3 regions of the Lacicoccus kunmingensis DSM 17847 genome follow, and region 1 is predicted to be linked to each of the others. Evidence: predicted binding sites of a transcription regulator. Region 1 holds the regulator's gene; each other region holds the start of a gene.
What was found. Region 1 encodes NrdR, which represses ribonucleotide reductase genes. Its sites were predicted from a motif close to AACACNATATATNGTGTT; they were not measured.
Positions count from the first base shown of each region.

Region 2: the regulator NrdR is predicted to act here: its motif matches at 1,412-1,429, upstream of nrdD (anaerobic ribonucleoside-triphosphate reductase).
Region 3: the regulator NrdR is predicted to act here: its motif matches at 3,156-3,173, upstream of nrdI (class Ib ribonucleoside-diphosphate reductase assembly flavoprotein NrdI).

Region 1 covers NZ_JCANUC010000002.1:40,289-45,322, reverse strand. Annotated here, with positions in the region: gene polA (DNA polymerase I) at 1-280, shown strand, start outside; gene mutM (bifunctional DNA-formamidopyrimidine glycosylase/DNA-(apurinic or apyrimidinic site) lyase) at 289-1,152, shown strand; gene coaE (dephospho-CoA kinase) at 1,177-1,776, shown strand; gene BO48_RS02620 (glyceraldehyde-3-phosphate dehydrogenase) at 1,849-2,853, shown strand; gene nrdR (transcriptional regulator NrdR) at 2,964-3,437, shown strand; gene BO48_RS02610 (replication initiation and membrane attachment family protein) at 3,424-4,776, shown strand; gene dnaI (primosomal protein DnaI) at 4,781-5,034, shown strand, end outside.
Region 2 covers NZ_JCANUC010000012.1:56,965-61,998, forward strand. Annotated here, with positions in the region: gene nrdD (anaerobic ribonucleoside-triphosphate reductase) at 1-1,368, opposite strand, end outside; gene BO48_RS11560 (pyridoxal phosphate-dependent decarboxylase family protein) at 1,507-2,928, opposite strand; gene BO48_RS11565 (FUSC family protein) at 3,027-4,019, opposite strand; gene BO48_RS11570 (glucose 1-dehydrogenase) at 4,437-5,034, shown strand, end outside.
Region 3 covers NZ_JCANUC010000004.1:61,969-67,002, forward strand. Annotated here, with positions in the region: gene nrdF (class 1b ribonucleoside-diphosphate reductase subunit beta) at 1-548, opposite strand, end outside; gene nrdE (class 1b ribonucleoside-diphosphate reductase subunit alpha) at 569-2,674, opposite strand; gene nrdI (class Ib ribonucleoside-diphosphate reductase assembly flavoprotein NrdI) at 2,637-3,044, opposite strand; gene BO48_RS05920 (DMT family transporter) at 3,426-4,286, shown strand; gene recQ (DNA helicase RecQ) at 4,337-5,034, opposite strand, start outside.

The DNA.
Region 1 (5,034 bases):
AAGTTTTGCGGAACGTACGGCGATGAATTCGCCGATACAGGGCAGTGCAGCAGATATCATCAAACTTGCAATGGTGAATTATGCAAAAGATGAAAAGGCGCAGTCATTCAATGCTGAACTCCTGCTGCAAATCCACGATGAACTGATCTTCGATGTGCCGAAAGATGAAGTGGAAGAATTTTTAACGGTAATAAAAGATATTATGGAAAATGCGATGGATATCGGTGTGCCGCTGAAAGTCGAACATGGCTACGGCAGCGACTGGTACCAGGTGAAGTAGGTGTAAAAGTGCCGGAATTACCAGAAGTGGAATTGGTTAAAAGAGAATTGAAAACAGTGGAAAATTTAACGATTGAAGATGTTGAAGTATCGGACAAGGTCATTGACGGCCATAATGCCGGGAAGCTGACAATCATTAAAGAACCTATTGATATATTTATCGAAAACACGAAAAACATGGATATACTTTCGCTCGGACGCCGCGGCAAATATTTATACTTCATACTGCAGAATGACCGTCAGGTTAAATACCTGATTGGTCATTTAGGTATGAGCGGTGCATTTTTTCATCTGAACAGCCTGGATGAAATCGTGGAGCATAATTTTAAAGTGCATTGGCATGTCATATTTTATCTGTCGGACGGGAGTATGCTGGTCTATGCGGATATCAGACGCTTCGGCGAGCTCAGGACAATTGATAAACTCGGGGATTTCCTGCCGGTTGTCCGGATGGCGCCTGAATATGATTCCATTGAAGCGGAAGAATTTTTCCGGAATGCAGTGAAACATCCTAAAAATGCCTCTAAAACGATCAAGGCCGTGCTGATGGACAGCACAGTCGTCACGGGTGTCGGAAATATTTATGCAGCGGAAAGTCTGTACTCTGCGGGTGTGCTGCCGACAAGAAAAGCCGGGAATATCTCTGTCAAAAGGCTTGAGAGCTTATTCCAGGCAATCATAGATGTATTTGAGCTGTCACTCACACAGGGCGGTTCGACGATATCGGACTACCGCAGTTCGACCGGCGGAAGCGGGGAAATGCAGAACAGATTTCAGGTGTATCAGCGTAAAACGTGTCCTGAAGGGCATGACATAAAGACAAAAGTCATCGCGGGACGGAATACATTCTATTGTACGAAATGCCAGCGATAAATTGTTTAGGAGAGGGTTACAGCAATGTATAAAGTGATAGGGTTGACCGGCGGCATCGCCAGTGGAAAATCGACTGCATCCGATTACATAAAAAGCCTGGGATTTGAAGTGCTCGATGCAGATGTCTATGCAAGAAAAGTCACCGAAAAAGACAGTGCGGGCTATCATAAAATCATAGAAGTTTTCGGCACGGATATTTTAGATGAAAATAAAGAGATCGACCGCAGAAAACTCGGTGAAATCATCTTCAATGATCCAAAAGAGCGGAAAAAGCTGAATGGCATATCCCATCCGGAAATCCGCCGGATGATGAATGCGGATCAGGAGGCGTTTTTAAAACATAACCATGTATTCCTGGACATTCCGCTGCTGTTTGAAAACGGTCTGGATAAAAATTGTGATATCACGATTACCGTCTATGTGACAAAAGAGAACCAGATGGAAAGATTGATGGAACGTAACAATCTGACTGAAAAAGAAGCGGCGTCCAGGGTGAACAGCCAGATGTCACTTGATGAAAAAAAAGACTTGAGCGATCATGTATTTGATAATAATAATGATCAAAAAGAACTGTATGAACAGATCGATAAATTTGTCGAAACGCTGAAAAAACAACAATTGTAAAAATACCGCTTTCCAGGAATTTTAAATGTGTTATACTATTTATGAAAAAGCATAACATAAAGGAGATTTGTCATGAAAAAAGTTGCGATAAATGGCTTGGGAAGAATAGGTAGAATGGTATTCAGAATTGCATCGGAATCTGAACATTTAGAGGTTGTTGCAGTCAATGCAAGCTATCCTGCTGAAACACTTGCCCATTTAATTAATTATGATTCAACTCACGGGAAGTGGCAGAAAACGGTTGAGCCAAAAGTGGGTGCCCTTGTAGTTGATGGTCATGAAATAAAGATTACGAGCGATCGTAACCCTGAAAATCTACCATGGTCAGATTTGGGAATCGATATTGTATTTGAGGCGACTGGCAAATTTAATAACGAGTTGGGCGCTTCCGGTCATATTAAAGCCGGTGCTAAAAAAGTCGTCCTGACAGGACCGACAAAAGGCGGAAATGTTCAGACGGTCGTTGTCGGTGTAAATGATGAAACATTGAGTGTCGATGATTACAATGTGTTTTCGAATGCATCATGTACAACGAACTGCTTAGCGCCTGTAGCAAAAATTTTGGATGATGAGTTCGGTATCAATAATGGATTGATGACGACTGTCCATGCGTATACGAACGATCAGAAAACAATAGATAATCCTCATAAGGATCTGCGCCGTGCACGTTCAGCGGCAGAAAACATCATTCCGACTTCAACTGGTGCGGCTAAAGCCCTTGGAGAAGTCCTGCCTCAGTTGAAAGGTAAACTTGACGGTTTGGCACTCCGTGTACCGACGCCGAATGTTTCACTTGTGGACCTGGTTGTCGATCTGGACAAAGAAGTGACTGCTGAAGAAGTGAACAGCACATTTGAAAAGTATGCAGACGGTGAAATGAAAGGTGTGCTTGGTGTTACATACGAACCACTTGTATCGAGAGATTTCAATACGGATGCAAGAAGTTCAATCATCGATGCAAGCCTGACGATGGTTATGGACGATAACAAAGTCAAAGTGCTCGCATGGTACGATAACGAGTGGGCTTACTCGAAGCGTACCGTTGAACTGGCAGAAAAAATTGCAGACGAACTTTAATCGTCAGCAAGGCTCAGAACAATGTTCTGGGTCTTTTTTATTTTCTTTAGTATAGGGAATGAATAAAATTTGATATAATAGAAGAAATTCTTTAAAAGAGGTGATCGTTTATGAAATGTCCACAATGTCAGCATAGTAACTCCAAAGTGATCGATTCACGCCACACGGATGAAATGTCTACAATCAGACGCCGCCGTGAGTGTGAAAGTTGTGGATTTCGCTTCACTACATTCGAACGTGTAGAAGTTACACCTCTGGTCGTTGTTAAAAAAGATGGTACAAGAGAAGTTTTCAATAGAGAGAAAGTGCTTGCCGGGCTTCTCAGGGCATGTGAAAAAAGGGCGATTCCTTATGAAGAGCTCGAGAAACGTACAGATAGGGTAGAAGCGAATTTAAGAAACCTGAATAAGGCTGAAATATCTTCAAATGATATCGGTGAGTTTGTCATGAAAGAACTGATTACACTGGATCAGGTTGCGTACGTACGGTTTGCATCAGTTTATAAAGAATTCAAGGACATAGACCAATTGATGGAAACTTTAAACCAGTTGACAAAGGGTAGTAATAATAATGAACATCAATAACCGCCTGAAACCGAATACTGAATTCATAGTGTATCGTCCGATGACTTTGAGCCGGGACAATATGGAAGTGGTCAATGAACTTTATTTACCGTTAATCGGTGCGGATACGACCATGACTTACATTTACATGTTCGAATCCACGGCACATTATGAGCCGCTGACCATCCGTTTCCACAAAGAGTTCATGGATGCATTATCCATATCACTTTCAGATCTGATGGACCGGTTTAAGAAATTGGAAGCAATCGGTCTGATGAAGAGTTATGTATCGAATCATACGCATGAAGATTTGTTTGTGTATGAACTTTTGCTGCCGCTCGATGCTGAATCATTTTTAAATGATCCGATGCTCAGCATGTATCTGTATGGCAAAGTGGGCAGTGCACAGTACAAAACAAAGAAAGAACGGCTGATGTATCCGGAGCTTCCAGAAAACATTTCTGAAGTGACGATGAAATTCACCGATGTCTTCCATCATCAAAATGACAGCAGTTATACACTGCCGGCGGAAAACTTCAAAGACCGGACCGTTTCTGCCGGGATCAATGTCGACCTGGATGATTTTGATTTCGACGTATTATTCACGCATCTGAAGGGGACGATCATCGACAGGAAGTTTTTCACGAAAGATATCCGGATGCTTATCGTCAAATTGAGTGTGCTTTTCAATCTGAATGCTTATGATATGAAAAATATACTGCTTAAAGCAACGTCGAATTACCACGGCATCGATGAAGCAAAACTGAAGTATGAAGCGAGGAAATATTTCCAGGCTGAATCGAAACAGGTCAGCCCAGTTCTCGAAAAAAAAGAGGAGAAGGCAGAAAGCGGCCCGGAAAAAGAGGAAGACAGAGAATACATCAAGATGCTGCATGAAACAAACCCGATCGACAGGCTGAGGGACCTGAGAAATGGTTCCCCAACGGACATCGACTTGAAGCTGGTGACGGATATTATTGTGAATACGCCGCTCAATCACGGGGTCATCAATATACTGCTTGAGTATGTATTTTTGAAAATGCAGGGGGAACTGCCGTATAATTACACGATGACGGTGGCGAACAACTGGGTTGAAAAAGGGTATCAGTCTGCAGAAGAGGCCGTTGAATCCATCAAAGAGTACCAGGAGCAGCAGGAGAAGCGGAAGAAAAGATATCTGCCTTCAGAACGCCAGGGTGAACAAGCACCGAAATGGATGTCTAAAAGTAAGCAGCAGCCCGAAAAGAAAAATAAAGAACCGGTGAAAACCGAAAAGAAACGAACAAATCAATCACAAAAAACTGCAAAAGATGATCCAGAACTTCAGAAAATGATTGAGGACTTTAGAAAAAACAGGTGATAGTATGGAGCCGATTAACCAATTCATTAAAAACAATAAAAAAATAGAGCGAAACAATGAGCGTATTTATCAGGAGCTGATTCAGAACCCTAAAATAGTGGAGCTGATCAATGATGAGGAAACCCCTCTGACCGCTTCGATGATTAAAAACGACCTGATCACTTTAAAGCATTATGCCGATCAGCCATCCGAATGTAAAGAGAACAGTGATGGTCAATGTGAAAATCATCCCGACGGCTATATTATCAATATTGATAT
Region 2 (5,034 bases), on a different contig from region 1:
GGTGAGAGACTCACTCGGTGTCGCATAAATACTGAAGAACACATCATATTCTTCTGTCCACTCCAGCTGATATTTTTTCATTTCCCTTAAAATATCCAAAGTGAATTCTTTCGCTTCAGAATCTGTTTCCCAGTCAGGACCGTAAAATGATGTTGCTGTCTCATACATTCCGATATAACCCATGGACAGGGTACAACGTTTCCCTTTAAATAGACCCATGACGCTTTTTCCCGCTTCCAGACGTTTGCCGAATGCGCCGCTTTTGTAAAGGATAGGACCATTGTCACTGATGACATCTTCAAGACGTTTTAATCTGAAGACAAGAGCATCATGCATCAGATTCATTTTCTGATGGAAATTATTCCAGAAATTCTCCTTGCTGCCTTTCGACTCTATGGAAATCCTTGGTAAATTGAGCGTGACCACACCCAAGTTGGCCCGCCCTTCATTCACACTTTCACCGGTCTCGGGGTCCGTCCACTGCGGCAGGAATGAGCGGCAGCCCATCGGAGTTTTAAAATCGCCAAGCAGTTCCACAATTTTATCGTAATTCAACACATCCGGATACATACGTTTGGACGAGCATTCCAGAGCCAGCTGCTTAATGTCATAGTTTACATCCTCTTTATCGAGGTTGACTCCCTTTTTCAATGCAAACACAAGCTTCGGAAATATAGCTGTAAATTTCTCAGCACCCAGCCCGTCAATCCTCGTCTGCAGCACAGCTTTTTGTACCATTCTGCTGTATTCATCCGTACCGAGTCCGAAGCCGATTGTGACAAACGGCGTCTGTCCGTTTGAAGTATAAAGTGTGTTTATCTCATACTCAAAACTTTGAACAGCATCTTTAATATCTTTCTCCACACGTTCTTTGACATACTGGTCCAGTTTTTCAGGCAGGACGAATTCTTCACCAATTTTACGGTGCTTCCCTTCATTCAGCCTGGCATATTTGCCCAGTGTTTTATCAAAGTGGTCAACGGTTACACCGCCATACTGGCTGCTGGACACGTTGGCGATGATCTGAATAATCTGTGCAGCCGCTGTCTGAACAGATTTCGGTGATGTGACTTTGGCATTCCCCATCTGGAAACCTTTTGACAGCATGCCTTCTATATCAATCAGGCAGCAGTTCGTCATCGCCTGGAACGGATGATAATCCAGATCATGAAAATGAATGTCACCGTCCTGGTGTGCTTCCGCAATATGTTTTGGAAGCATCTTTTTAAGTGCATATGATTTCGCTACAACCCCGGCGGTCAAATCTCTGAAAGTATTGAAAGTTTTACTGTCCTTGTTCGCGTTCTCGTTCACTATTTCAGGTTTATACGTGATTAAACTGTCTAAATTCTTCTCTAATGTTTTCATATCCATCCTCCTGAACACAATATATAGATTTAATAATAAATCTAACACTATATACAGTGTTTCAGGAGGTGATTCTCGTATTTTCATTAAATGGTCATTTCTGACGTTCAAATATGTCGATTATGAGAAAACTCATATTTAAAGACCTTCCACTTCATCTTTCACAAACTCATCAAGGCGTGTCAGTGTATCCATAATATCTTCTTTTGTCGTTTCTGGATTGATGGTACACATGCGGATGACTTTCTGATTATTTAATTCTGTAGTATACGTTACGGCATAACCGGATGCCGCCATTCGTTGCGCGGCATTGGAAAGTATTTTATTATTTTCAATTTCATTTAAATTAGGATGTATATATTTAAAGCTCAAAATCGACAGGCTCGGACGTGATATAATCTTCCAGTTTTCCATCTCTTCAACGCATTCTTCTGTATACTCAGCCAGCTGCTGGCCGTAATCAATACGTGCCCGGAACTGTTCTTCACCGAGTACCTGCAGTGTAATCCACAACTTTACCGCACGGGCGGGGCGTGTGAGTTCCATACCGATCATTTCCGGGTCTATGACGTCGTCATCACTTTGAATATCATCCAGATACTCTGCCTGCTCGCTGAAACTGTTCAGCAGATGCTGCTTGTCTTTAACGATGACCATGGCACAGCTGTATGTCTGGAACAGCAGCTTATGTGCATCCCAGCTGACACTGTCCGCACGTTCAATTCCGGGGAATAAATCCCGTCCTTTCGTTGAAAGCAGGTGGGACAAGCCATAAGCACCATCCATATGCAGCCATAGATCATGTTCCGCACAAACATCCGCCATGCCTTCAATATCATCCACGGCACCTGTATTCGTTGTTCCCGCAGTGCCCACCACCAGCACCGGCTTCATACCTTCTTCTATATCCTTTTTAACCACTGATGACAGCTCATTCACATTCATCTTGAATTCTTCATCGACTGATATCCTTCTTACATTCTCTTTTGGAATACCTGCTGTATGGAACGCTTTGCTCAATGAATGGTGGACCTGGTCGGATATGTAAACAGTCGCATTGTAGAGTTCTTTAGTCGCAATCTTCTCATCACGAGCAGTGACGACAGCTGTCAGATTGGCCATTGAACCGCCGGAGACGAACACACCGCCTGCCGGTTTTATTTTAAAACCAAGTTTTTTTGCAAAGTAGTTGATCAGATTTCTCTCGATGCTGATCGGTAACGTCGCATTCTTAAAATTGGATGCATGAATATTATTTGCGGTCGTTAAAATATCACCCAGCCATGATAATCTCGACCCCGGTCCAGGGATAAATGAAAATGACCGAGGATGGTTGTTACGATGTATGTATTCAAGAATTTCATTATCAAGTTCATTCATAATTTCATAAATGTCACGCCCGATTTCAGGCACTTTCATATTTTCATACTTATCGATCAGACTTTGCGGGGCTCTTTTTGTTGCCGCCATCGTTCCCAGATCCCGTTTCAAATATTTATTGACCTCGTCCGCAATAATATTCTGCAGATCCAGGTCCTTTTCTCTAAATTCCATCACCATAATTTTCACTCCTTAATATATTTTAAATTTATCATACCGGGAAGGATTTAAGAATTAAAAAACTGCCGGAACCTCTTATAAGGTTTCAGCAGCTCTATTTATTTTTTCACATTTGTCACATCTGTCGTTTTATCGTGGTTGATCAGCATTCTGAAAAGGAGGATGATTTCATTCAAAAGATGGGCCTTGAATACCGAATCTTCATCCAGCTCTTTAATACAATCAAATAAGTCTTCCAGAACAGGGTGGTCTACATCAATTTTTGACATATCTTCATCAATGAGAGGAAGTACCTTTTCCAGGGTTTCCATTTCTCTTTGAGTGAATTTCAAGTGCAGGTTCCTCGGTATATAAATTAAATTCCCCACATGAATCAGATACAGTTTGATAAACTGCAGCTCTCTTTGAATTTTATTCAGGTCGCGCAGACCTTCTTCATTGGAACGGTGGTAACTGTATTCATCATGTTGAAACTGCAGCAGCTGTTCGGCTTCATTCATGATTTTCTGTATCGCTTTATAGTTTTTATCCGATTTAGCAGACTGGAATTTTTCATCGGTCAACTCTTTCAAACGTTTGTTAAGCAGTTTTTGAATGTTTTTTTTCGCAGTGGTCGCCAGCTCTTTAATCCGGTCCGTATATTGCGGCGGTAATATCAGATAGTTGATCACCGTGCTTGTCGTCAGGCCGATCATCGTCGTTGCGAGCCTTGAAGTAAAGTGATACAAGTAAGCATCCTGTACTGACGGAATCATTGCAACAGCTGTGATCGCTGCAACGAGCACCCCGTCATACAGTTTCAGACGGTACGTGACCAAAATGGTTAATGTTGCGGCAATTGCATATGTAATTGCACTTTCTCCAAATATGAACAACGACACGACAGCAATGAAAGTACCGATGATTGACGCAGGAAAACGTACATATGCTTTTTTCAGTGAAGCTTTCGCCGTCGGTTCGATGGTGACTATTGCAGTGATTACCGCAAATATGGGCGGCAGATTCAGCCATATACATATCAGGGCAGTAAGAAATGTTGAAATCCCTGTTTTTATAATCCTTTCGCCGAATATCTTTCTCAGTTGCAACATACTATCGACTTCTTTCTAAATAATCTCTTCCTGTAATGATACCAAATATTCAGGCTTTAATGAATTTCTCCAATAAAAAAAGACTAAGCCGAAGCTTAGCCTTCATTCGATTAAATTATTGTGCTGTAAATCCGCCCTCGACTGTTAAGCTGTTTCCTGTCGTGACAGTATATTTATATTGTTTCACGTGAAAAACAAACCCAATATAAAGACAGTACAACAAGTTGCCTCAGGTACAAAATCCTATGACAGTTAATATATTTTAGATTATTAAGCATTCGAAAATAAAAGAACAAGAAAATTAACTCCATAACAGTTCAGTCAATCTTGTATTTTGTGATGCGAAACACAATATTGAGCAAATCATAATGTTAAAATGGTTATAGAACAGATTTGAATTACAAGGAGGATCATTTAATGAACAGTCGTTTTGAAGACAAAGTCATACTGATTACAGGTGCAGCTTCCGGGCTTGGGCAGGCTGGTGCCCAGCGTGTCGCAAATGAAGGTGCAAAGCTCTCTCTGGTGGATTTAAATGAAGATGGTTTGAAAGAAACAGAGAAGATGATCAAAAATGAAATGCCTGATGCTGAGATTCTTTTGATTACTGCCGATGTTTCCAAAGAAGAAGATGTGAAAAATTATGTAAAACAGACAGTTGACAAATTCGGTAAAATTGATGGTTTCTTTAACAATGCGGGTATCGAAGGTAAACAGAACTTAACTGAAGATTATACGTCTGAAGAATTTGAGAAAGTTGTCAGCATCAACTTGAATGGTGTTTTCTTCGGCATGAAACATGTCCTTAAAGTAATGAAAGAGCAGGGCGCGGGCTCAATCGTCAATACAGCTTCTGTCGGCGGTATCCGCGGCGTCGGCAACCAGTCAGGCTACTCAGCTACAAAACATGGTGTCGTCGGGCTTACACGTAACTCCGCTGTAGAATATGGACAATTCGGTGTTAATATTAACGCGATTGCTCCCGGCGCTATTATGACGGCAATGGTTGAAGGTT
Region 3 (5,034 bases), on a different contig from region 1:
GTTGTCATACGGCCCTGGCCTGCCAGATATAATGGATAATAAAAACCTGAATAAAACAGGAATGATTCCAGGAACACGGATGCAACGCGTGCCATGTACTGATCATATAATGATGCGTTCTTGTCGAAAAGCTTGTGATAACGGCTGACAATCTTATCTGCCTTAAATTTAAGATGTTCATTGTTCAACACCCAGACATCCAGCAGCTCATCCGTTTCTTTTGATGAGATGAGTGTTGAGAAGATATGGGAGTATGACTTCGCATGGACCTGCTCCATCATCCCCATAAATGAATATACCGCTTTTTTACGCAAGTCTTCCGTGTGCAGCATAATGAGCGGCATGCCGTCATCAGCCTGGTGTGTGTCCAATCCTGTCAGACCTGCCAAGACCTTTTTAAAAGTGTCTTTTTCGTTATCAGACATGCCTGACCATGAACTTAAATCTTTCGATACTTTGAATTCCGTCTCCACCCACATCTGAGAGATGTTCTGGCGCCAGAATACATTGGTCATGTCATCTTCTTTATTCCAGTTAACTGCTATCATTTATAAGACTCCTTTATCTATTAAACTGAACAACTCGTACATTCTTCAACGCTGAGTAATTTATTTCTTGTGTAATACAGTGATTTAAGACCTTTATGATGCGCGTAAATATAAAGTCTTGATAGTTCGCGTGTTGAAATTTCCGAGTTGACGTAAAGGATTGTACTGATTCCCTGGTCGATATGCTCCTGGATTGTTGCTATCAGATCAATCAATTTCATCTGGTCCACATTAAACGCACTCTTATAGAACCACATGTTTTCTTTTGACAGGAACGGCATTGGATAAAATGTTTCCGAGTTGCCGTAAGTTCTGCGCTCGATCGTGTCTACAATCGGCATGACAGAGCTTGTTGCATTTTGTACGTAAGAAATGCTCTGAGTCGGTGCAATCGCCAGACGGTAGCCATGGTAAAGACCGTTTTCTTTTACCTGGTCACGCAGTTCCGCCCAGTCTTCTTTCGTCGGAATATAAATATCTTCAAATAATGGCTTCACTTTATCTGTAACAGGTTCATATGAATTGCTGACGTATTTGTCGAAATACTCGCCTGTTGCATAATCAGAGTGCTCAAAATCTTTGAACGTCTGACCGCGTTCCATTGCAATCATCATTGATTTTTCCAATGAATAATAATTGAGCAGCATGAAGAACACGTTTGCGAAGTCTTTTGCTTCTTCTGATTCATAAGCAATTTTATTTTTAGTTAAATAGCCGTGAAGGTTCATCGCACCGAGGCCCACTGAGTGAAGTTCGTCATTTGCTTTCTTGACACCAGGGGCATTTGCGATTGCAGTGTCGTCACTTACGACTGTCAGTGCCTCTATGCCATCATGAACAGATTCACGGACTTTCTTGGAATCCATGACATTTGCGATGTTCAGTGAACCAAGGTTACATGAAATATCTCTTCTGATTTCATCTTCGGTACCATAATCGTTGATTGTCGAAGTCTCCTGCAGTTGGAAGATCTCAGTACATAAGTTGCTGATTTTAATATCCCCGACATCCTTAAGCGGATGAACTTTATTCGCATTATCTTTAAACATGATATAAGGATAGCCTGACTGCAGCTGTGTTTGTGCAATTGTATTCAGCATATCGCGTGCATCAAATTTACGCTTCTTAACATTATCGTTGGCAACGAGCTGATCGTACATCTCGTCAAGGTTCATATCATCCAGGGTCTCGCCGTACTCTCTTTCCACCGTATGTGGTGCAAACAGGTAGAATGGCTCATTTTCCGCAGCAAGATCAAAGAACTTGGACGGAATCACAAGACCCGTTGAAATCGTGGACAGACGCAAATCTTCATCTGCGTTCACTTTTTTAGTATCCAGGAATTCAGGCAGGTCATAGTGGAAGATATTCAGGTAAACTGCACCTGCACCCGGACGCTGGCCGAGCTGATCGGCATAGCCGAATCCGCCTTCCAGTGCTTTCGCAACAGGGAGTACCCCTTTTGCCACGCCTTCAATGCCTTTGATCGCTTCACCGCGTGCGCGAAGCTTGGATAGGTTGATAGCCACACCGCCCCCGATTTTACTTAACTGTTTTGCAGTTGAATCGATATAGTTGATTGAGTTCAGGCTGTCATCCACTTCAAGAAGAAAACATGATACCATCTCACCGCGGCGTGCACGACCTGCATTTAAAAATGTCGGGGTCGCCGGCTGGTAACGCTGCTCAATCATTGAATTGATCAGACGTTTCGCCTGGTCTGTATTACCTTTTGACAAGTACAGGCTCACGATGACAACGTGCTGTTTATAGTCTTCCAGGTACTGCTTTTTATCGTTCGTCTTCAATGTGTAATCTTTGAAAAATTTACTTGCTGCCATATAGCTCTTAAATTGAAAAGGAAGTGAGTCTGCATAGTCTACAATGTCAGTGACCTGCTCTTCTGTATATTCCTTAAACAAGTCATAGTAGAAATCATTGTCCACCAAATAATGCAGGCGCTCAAGCTCTGTGTCGAAATGAATCGTTTTATCCTTTACTTCCTCCATGAATACTTCGAGTGCCTCGATATCTTTATGGAGTTTATAAAAGCCTGTTTCATCTCTCTTCGTCACTTCATTATTGAGTTCAATATGATTGTACTTCTTCTCGTCCAATACTTTCATTTATACTCCCTGCCTTCTCTTTAAATAATTCTCTTTCGCTTTCGGTGCCATGCAACTCAAACTTCATCAACAGCGGTACTTTGTACTTTTGCTGGATGTGTTCCCCCGCTTTTGCAAAGTTGCTGCCCCAGTTCCTGTTGCCACTGGCAGCTACAGCCTGCATCCCCTCGCTATTTACATCCAGAAAGCGTTCGACCGGAGCCGGGACCCCGCCAAATCCATAAGTGCTTGTAACAAGTATATAGGGTTCTGTAATCTTTTCGTTTTTGTCAGCCGCTTTAATCTCGTATAATTCAAATTGATCTCCAATATCAGTACCGTTTACAAAACGCCTGACATTGCCGGTCATGGAGTAGAATGCAATCAGCATACCATCCATCTCCCTCCTTAAATAATACCACAAAATAAATAAATCGAACATACGTTCGAAATTATTTTATGTATCTGTCCGTTTGGCCCGGACATCACATTATTCAACTTTAACACAATATATGGTGTCGTAAAAATTTTCTGTACACTATATATTGTTTTCTCATGTTCTATATTGCCACAATAAAATCAATTTATCAATGGTAAAAGACTGGAATTTCATTAAGTTTCATCGCTTAATCCTTTTAATTAATTCATCTAACCATTGGGATATATATGATATACTGATTCAGTAAATCTTTAATATTTTTTTTCGCGTTTTTAATTACATTATTTTTAATGAAATTTAATGCAAACATAAAATAAGGAGCTTTGATATTTTATGAGTAATACTACAAAAGGCATTATTGCACTGCTGATTTCCTCTCTTGGGTTCAGCCTCATGTCCTTCTTTGTAAAATACAGCGGCGATTTACCGACCGTCCAAAAAACGTTCTTCAGAAATTTCATTGCGATGGTCATTTCTCTGGCGCTGGTCATTTATTATAAAGAAAAGCTTTTTGGACAGAAGAAGAATCAGGGGCTACTTTTACTCCGGTCCAGTCTCGGACTGCTCGGTGTTCTTCTGAACTTCTTCGTCATCGACCGCATGGTTTTAAGTGACGCGGAAATACTGAACAAATTAAGTCCGTTCTTCACCATTCTTTTATGTGCTATATTTTTAAAGGAATACATAAGAAGATACCAGATGATTTCAATCATCGTCGCTCTCGTCGGCGCCGTATTCATCATCAAGCCGTCGATGTCCAGTGACACTGCTTATGCTCTGCTCGGTATACTGGGTGCAATTCTTGCTGCTGGTGCCTATACGGTGCTCCGTGTACTCGGTGACCGCGAAAAATTTTATACTGTTGTATTTTATTTTTCCGGATTCTCAACCGTGGCACTGCTTCCGTTTTTCATATTTCAATATGAATCCATGACTTTCGAACAGTGGATCATGCTGATTCTTGCCGGTATATTTGCAGCATTCGGGCAATTCGGCCTGACTATCGCGTACAGCTTTGCACCGGCCAGGGAGATATCTATATTTTTCTATTCGACAATCCTCTTCACTGCCCTGCTGAGTATATTCATCCTGAATGAAGTGCCGGATATGATGTCCGTCATCGGATACTTCGTCATATTTGGAGCCAGCTACTACATGTTTATGAAAAACCGTGCGCCAAAAGAAGAATTCTGATTCAGCCATTAAAATAACGATCAATTCAAAACTGAATTTGATCGTTATTTTTAATTTTTCTGCGGTGACTTATGTTTGGAGTTGTTACTGCGTGTTGTAAGACGTTCTCTGTGCTGTTTGATCACTTTCAGGAAATGCGGACAGTAATGCTTCAGCTTGTAGTTGCCTACACCTGCCAGATGCACCATATCCTGTTTTGACATCGGCAGTTTCCTTGCGAATTCCTTCAGCGTACCTTCACTGAATATACTCTCTTCTTCCACACCGTATTTTTCAGCCAGCGATACTCTTTTATCCATCAGTTTCTGAAACAGCGTTTCATTCGGCGAAGAGGCGGTTGAAACATTCACTTTTTCCTTGAAGTGCTTTCTGAATGGAACGGTAAATATATCTTTGTTATCTTTTAAAATATAGAAACTGAGATCCACCAGGTGCAAATAATCATTTTTAAAGTGCACGTGCCCATTTAAAATCAGTTCATCCAGAATGTGATGGATTTCCCCTGTCAGGTAATTTTCCATGAGACCGAAATAACGGGACTGATCAAGTCCGCCAAAAAGAATATTTTCGCTTCTTTCACCTCTTAAGACCTGGATGACATGCTCCTTTGTCAAAGGTGTTTCGGTATCCTGAATCAGATTCAGTACAGTCTTCGCTTCTTTCTTCATATTATAAGTACGCTCATTGCTCAAGCAATTTACACAATGTCCGCACGCTTTCACATACTCATCTGCATCGAAGTACTTGA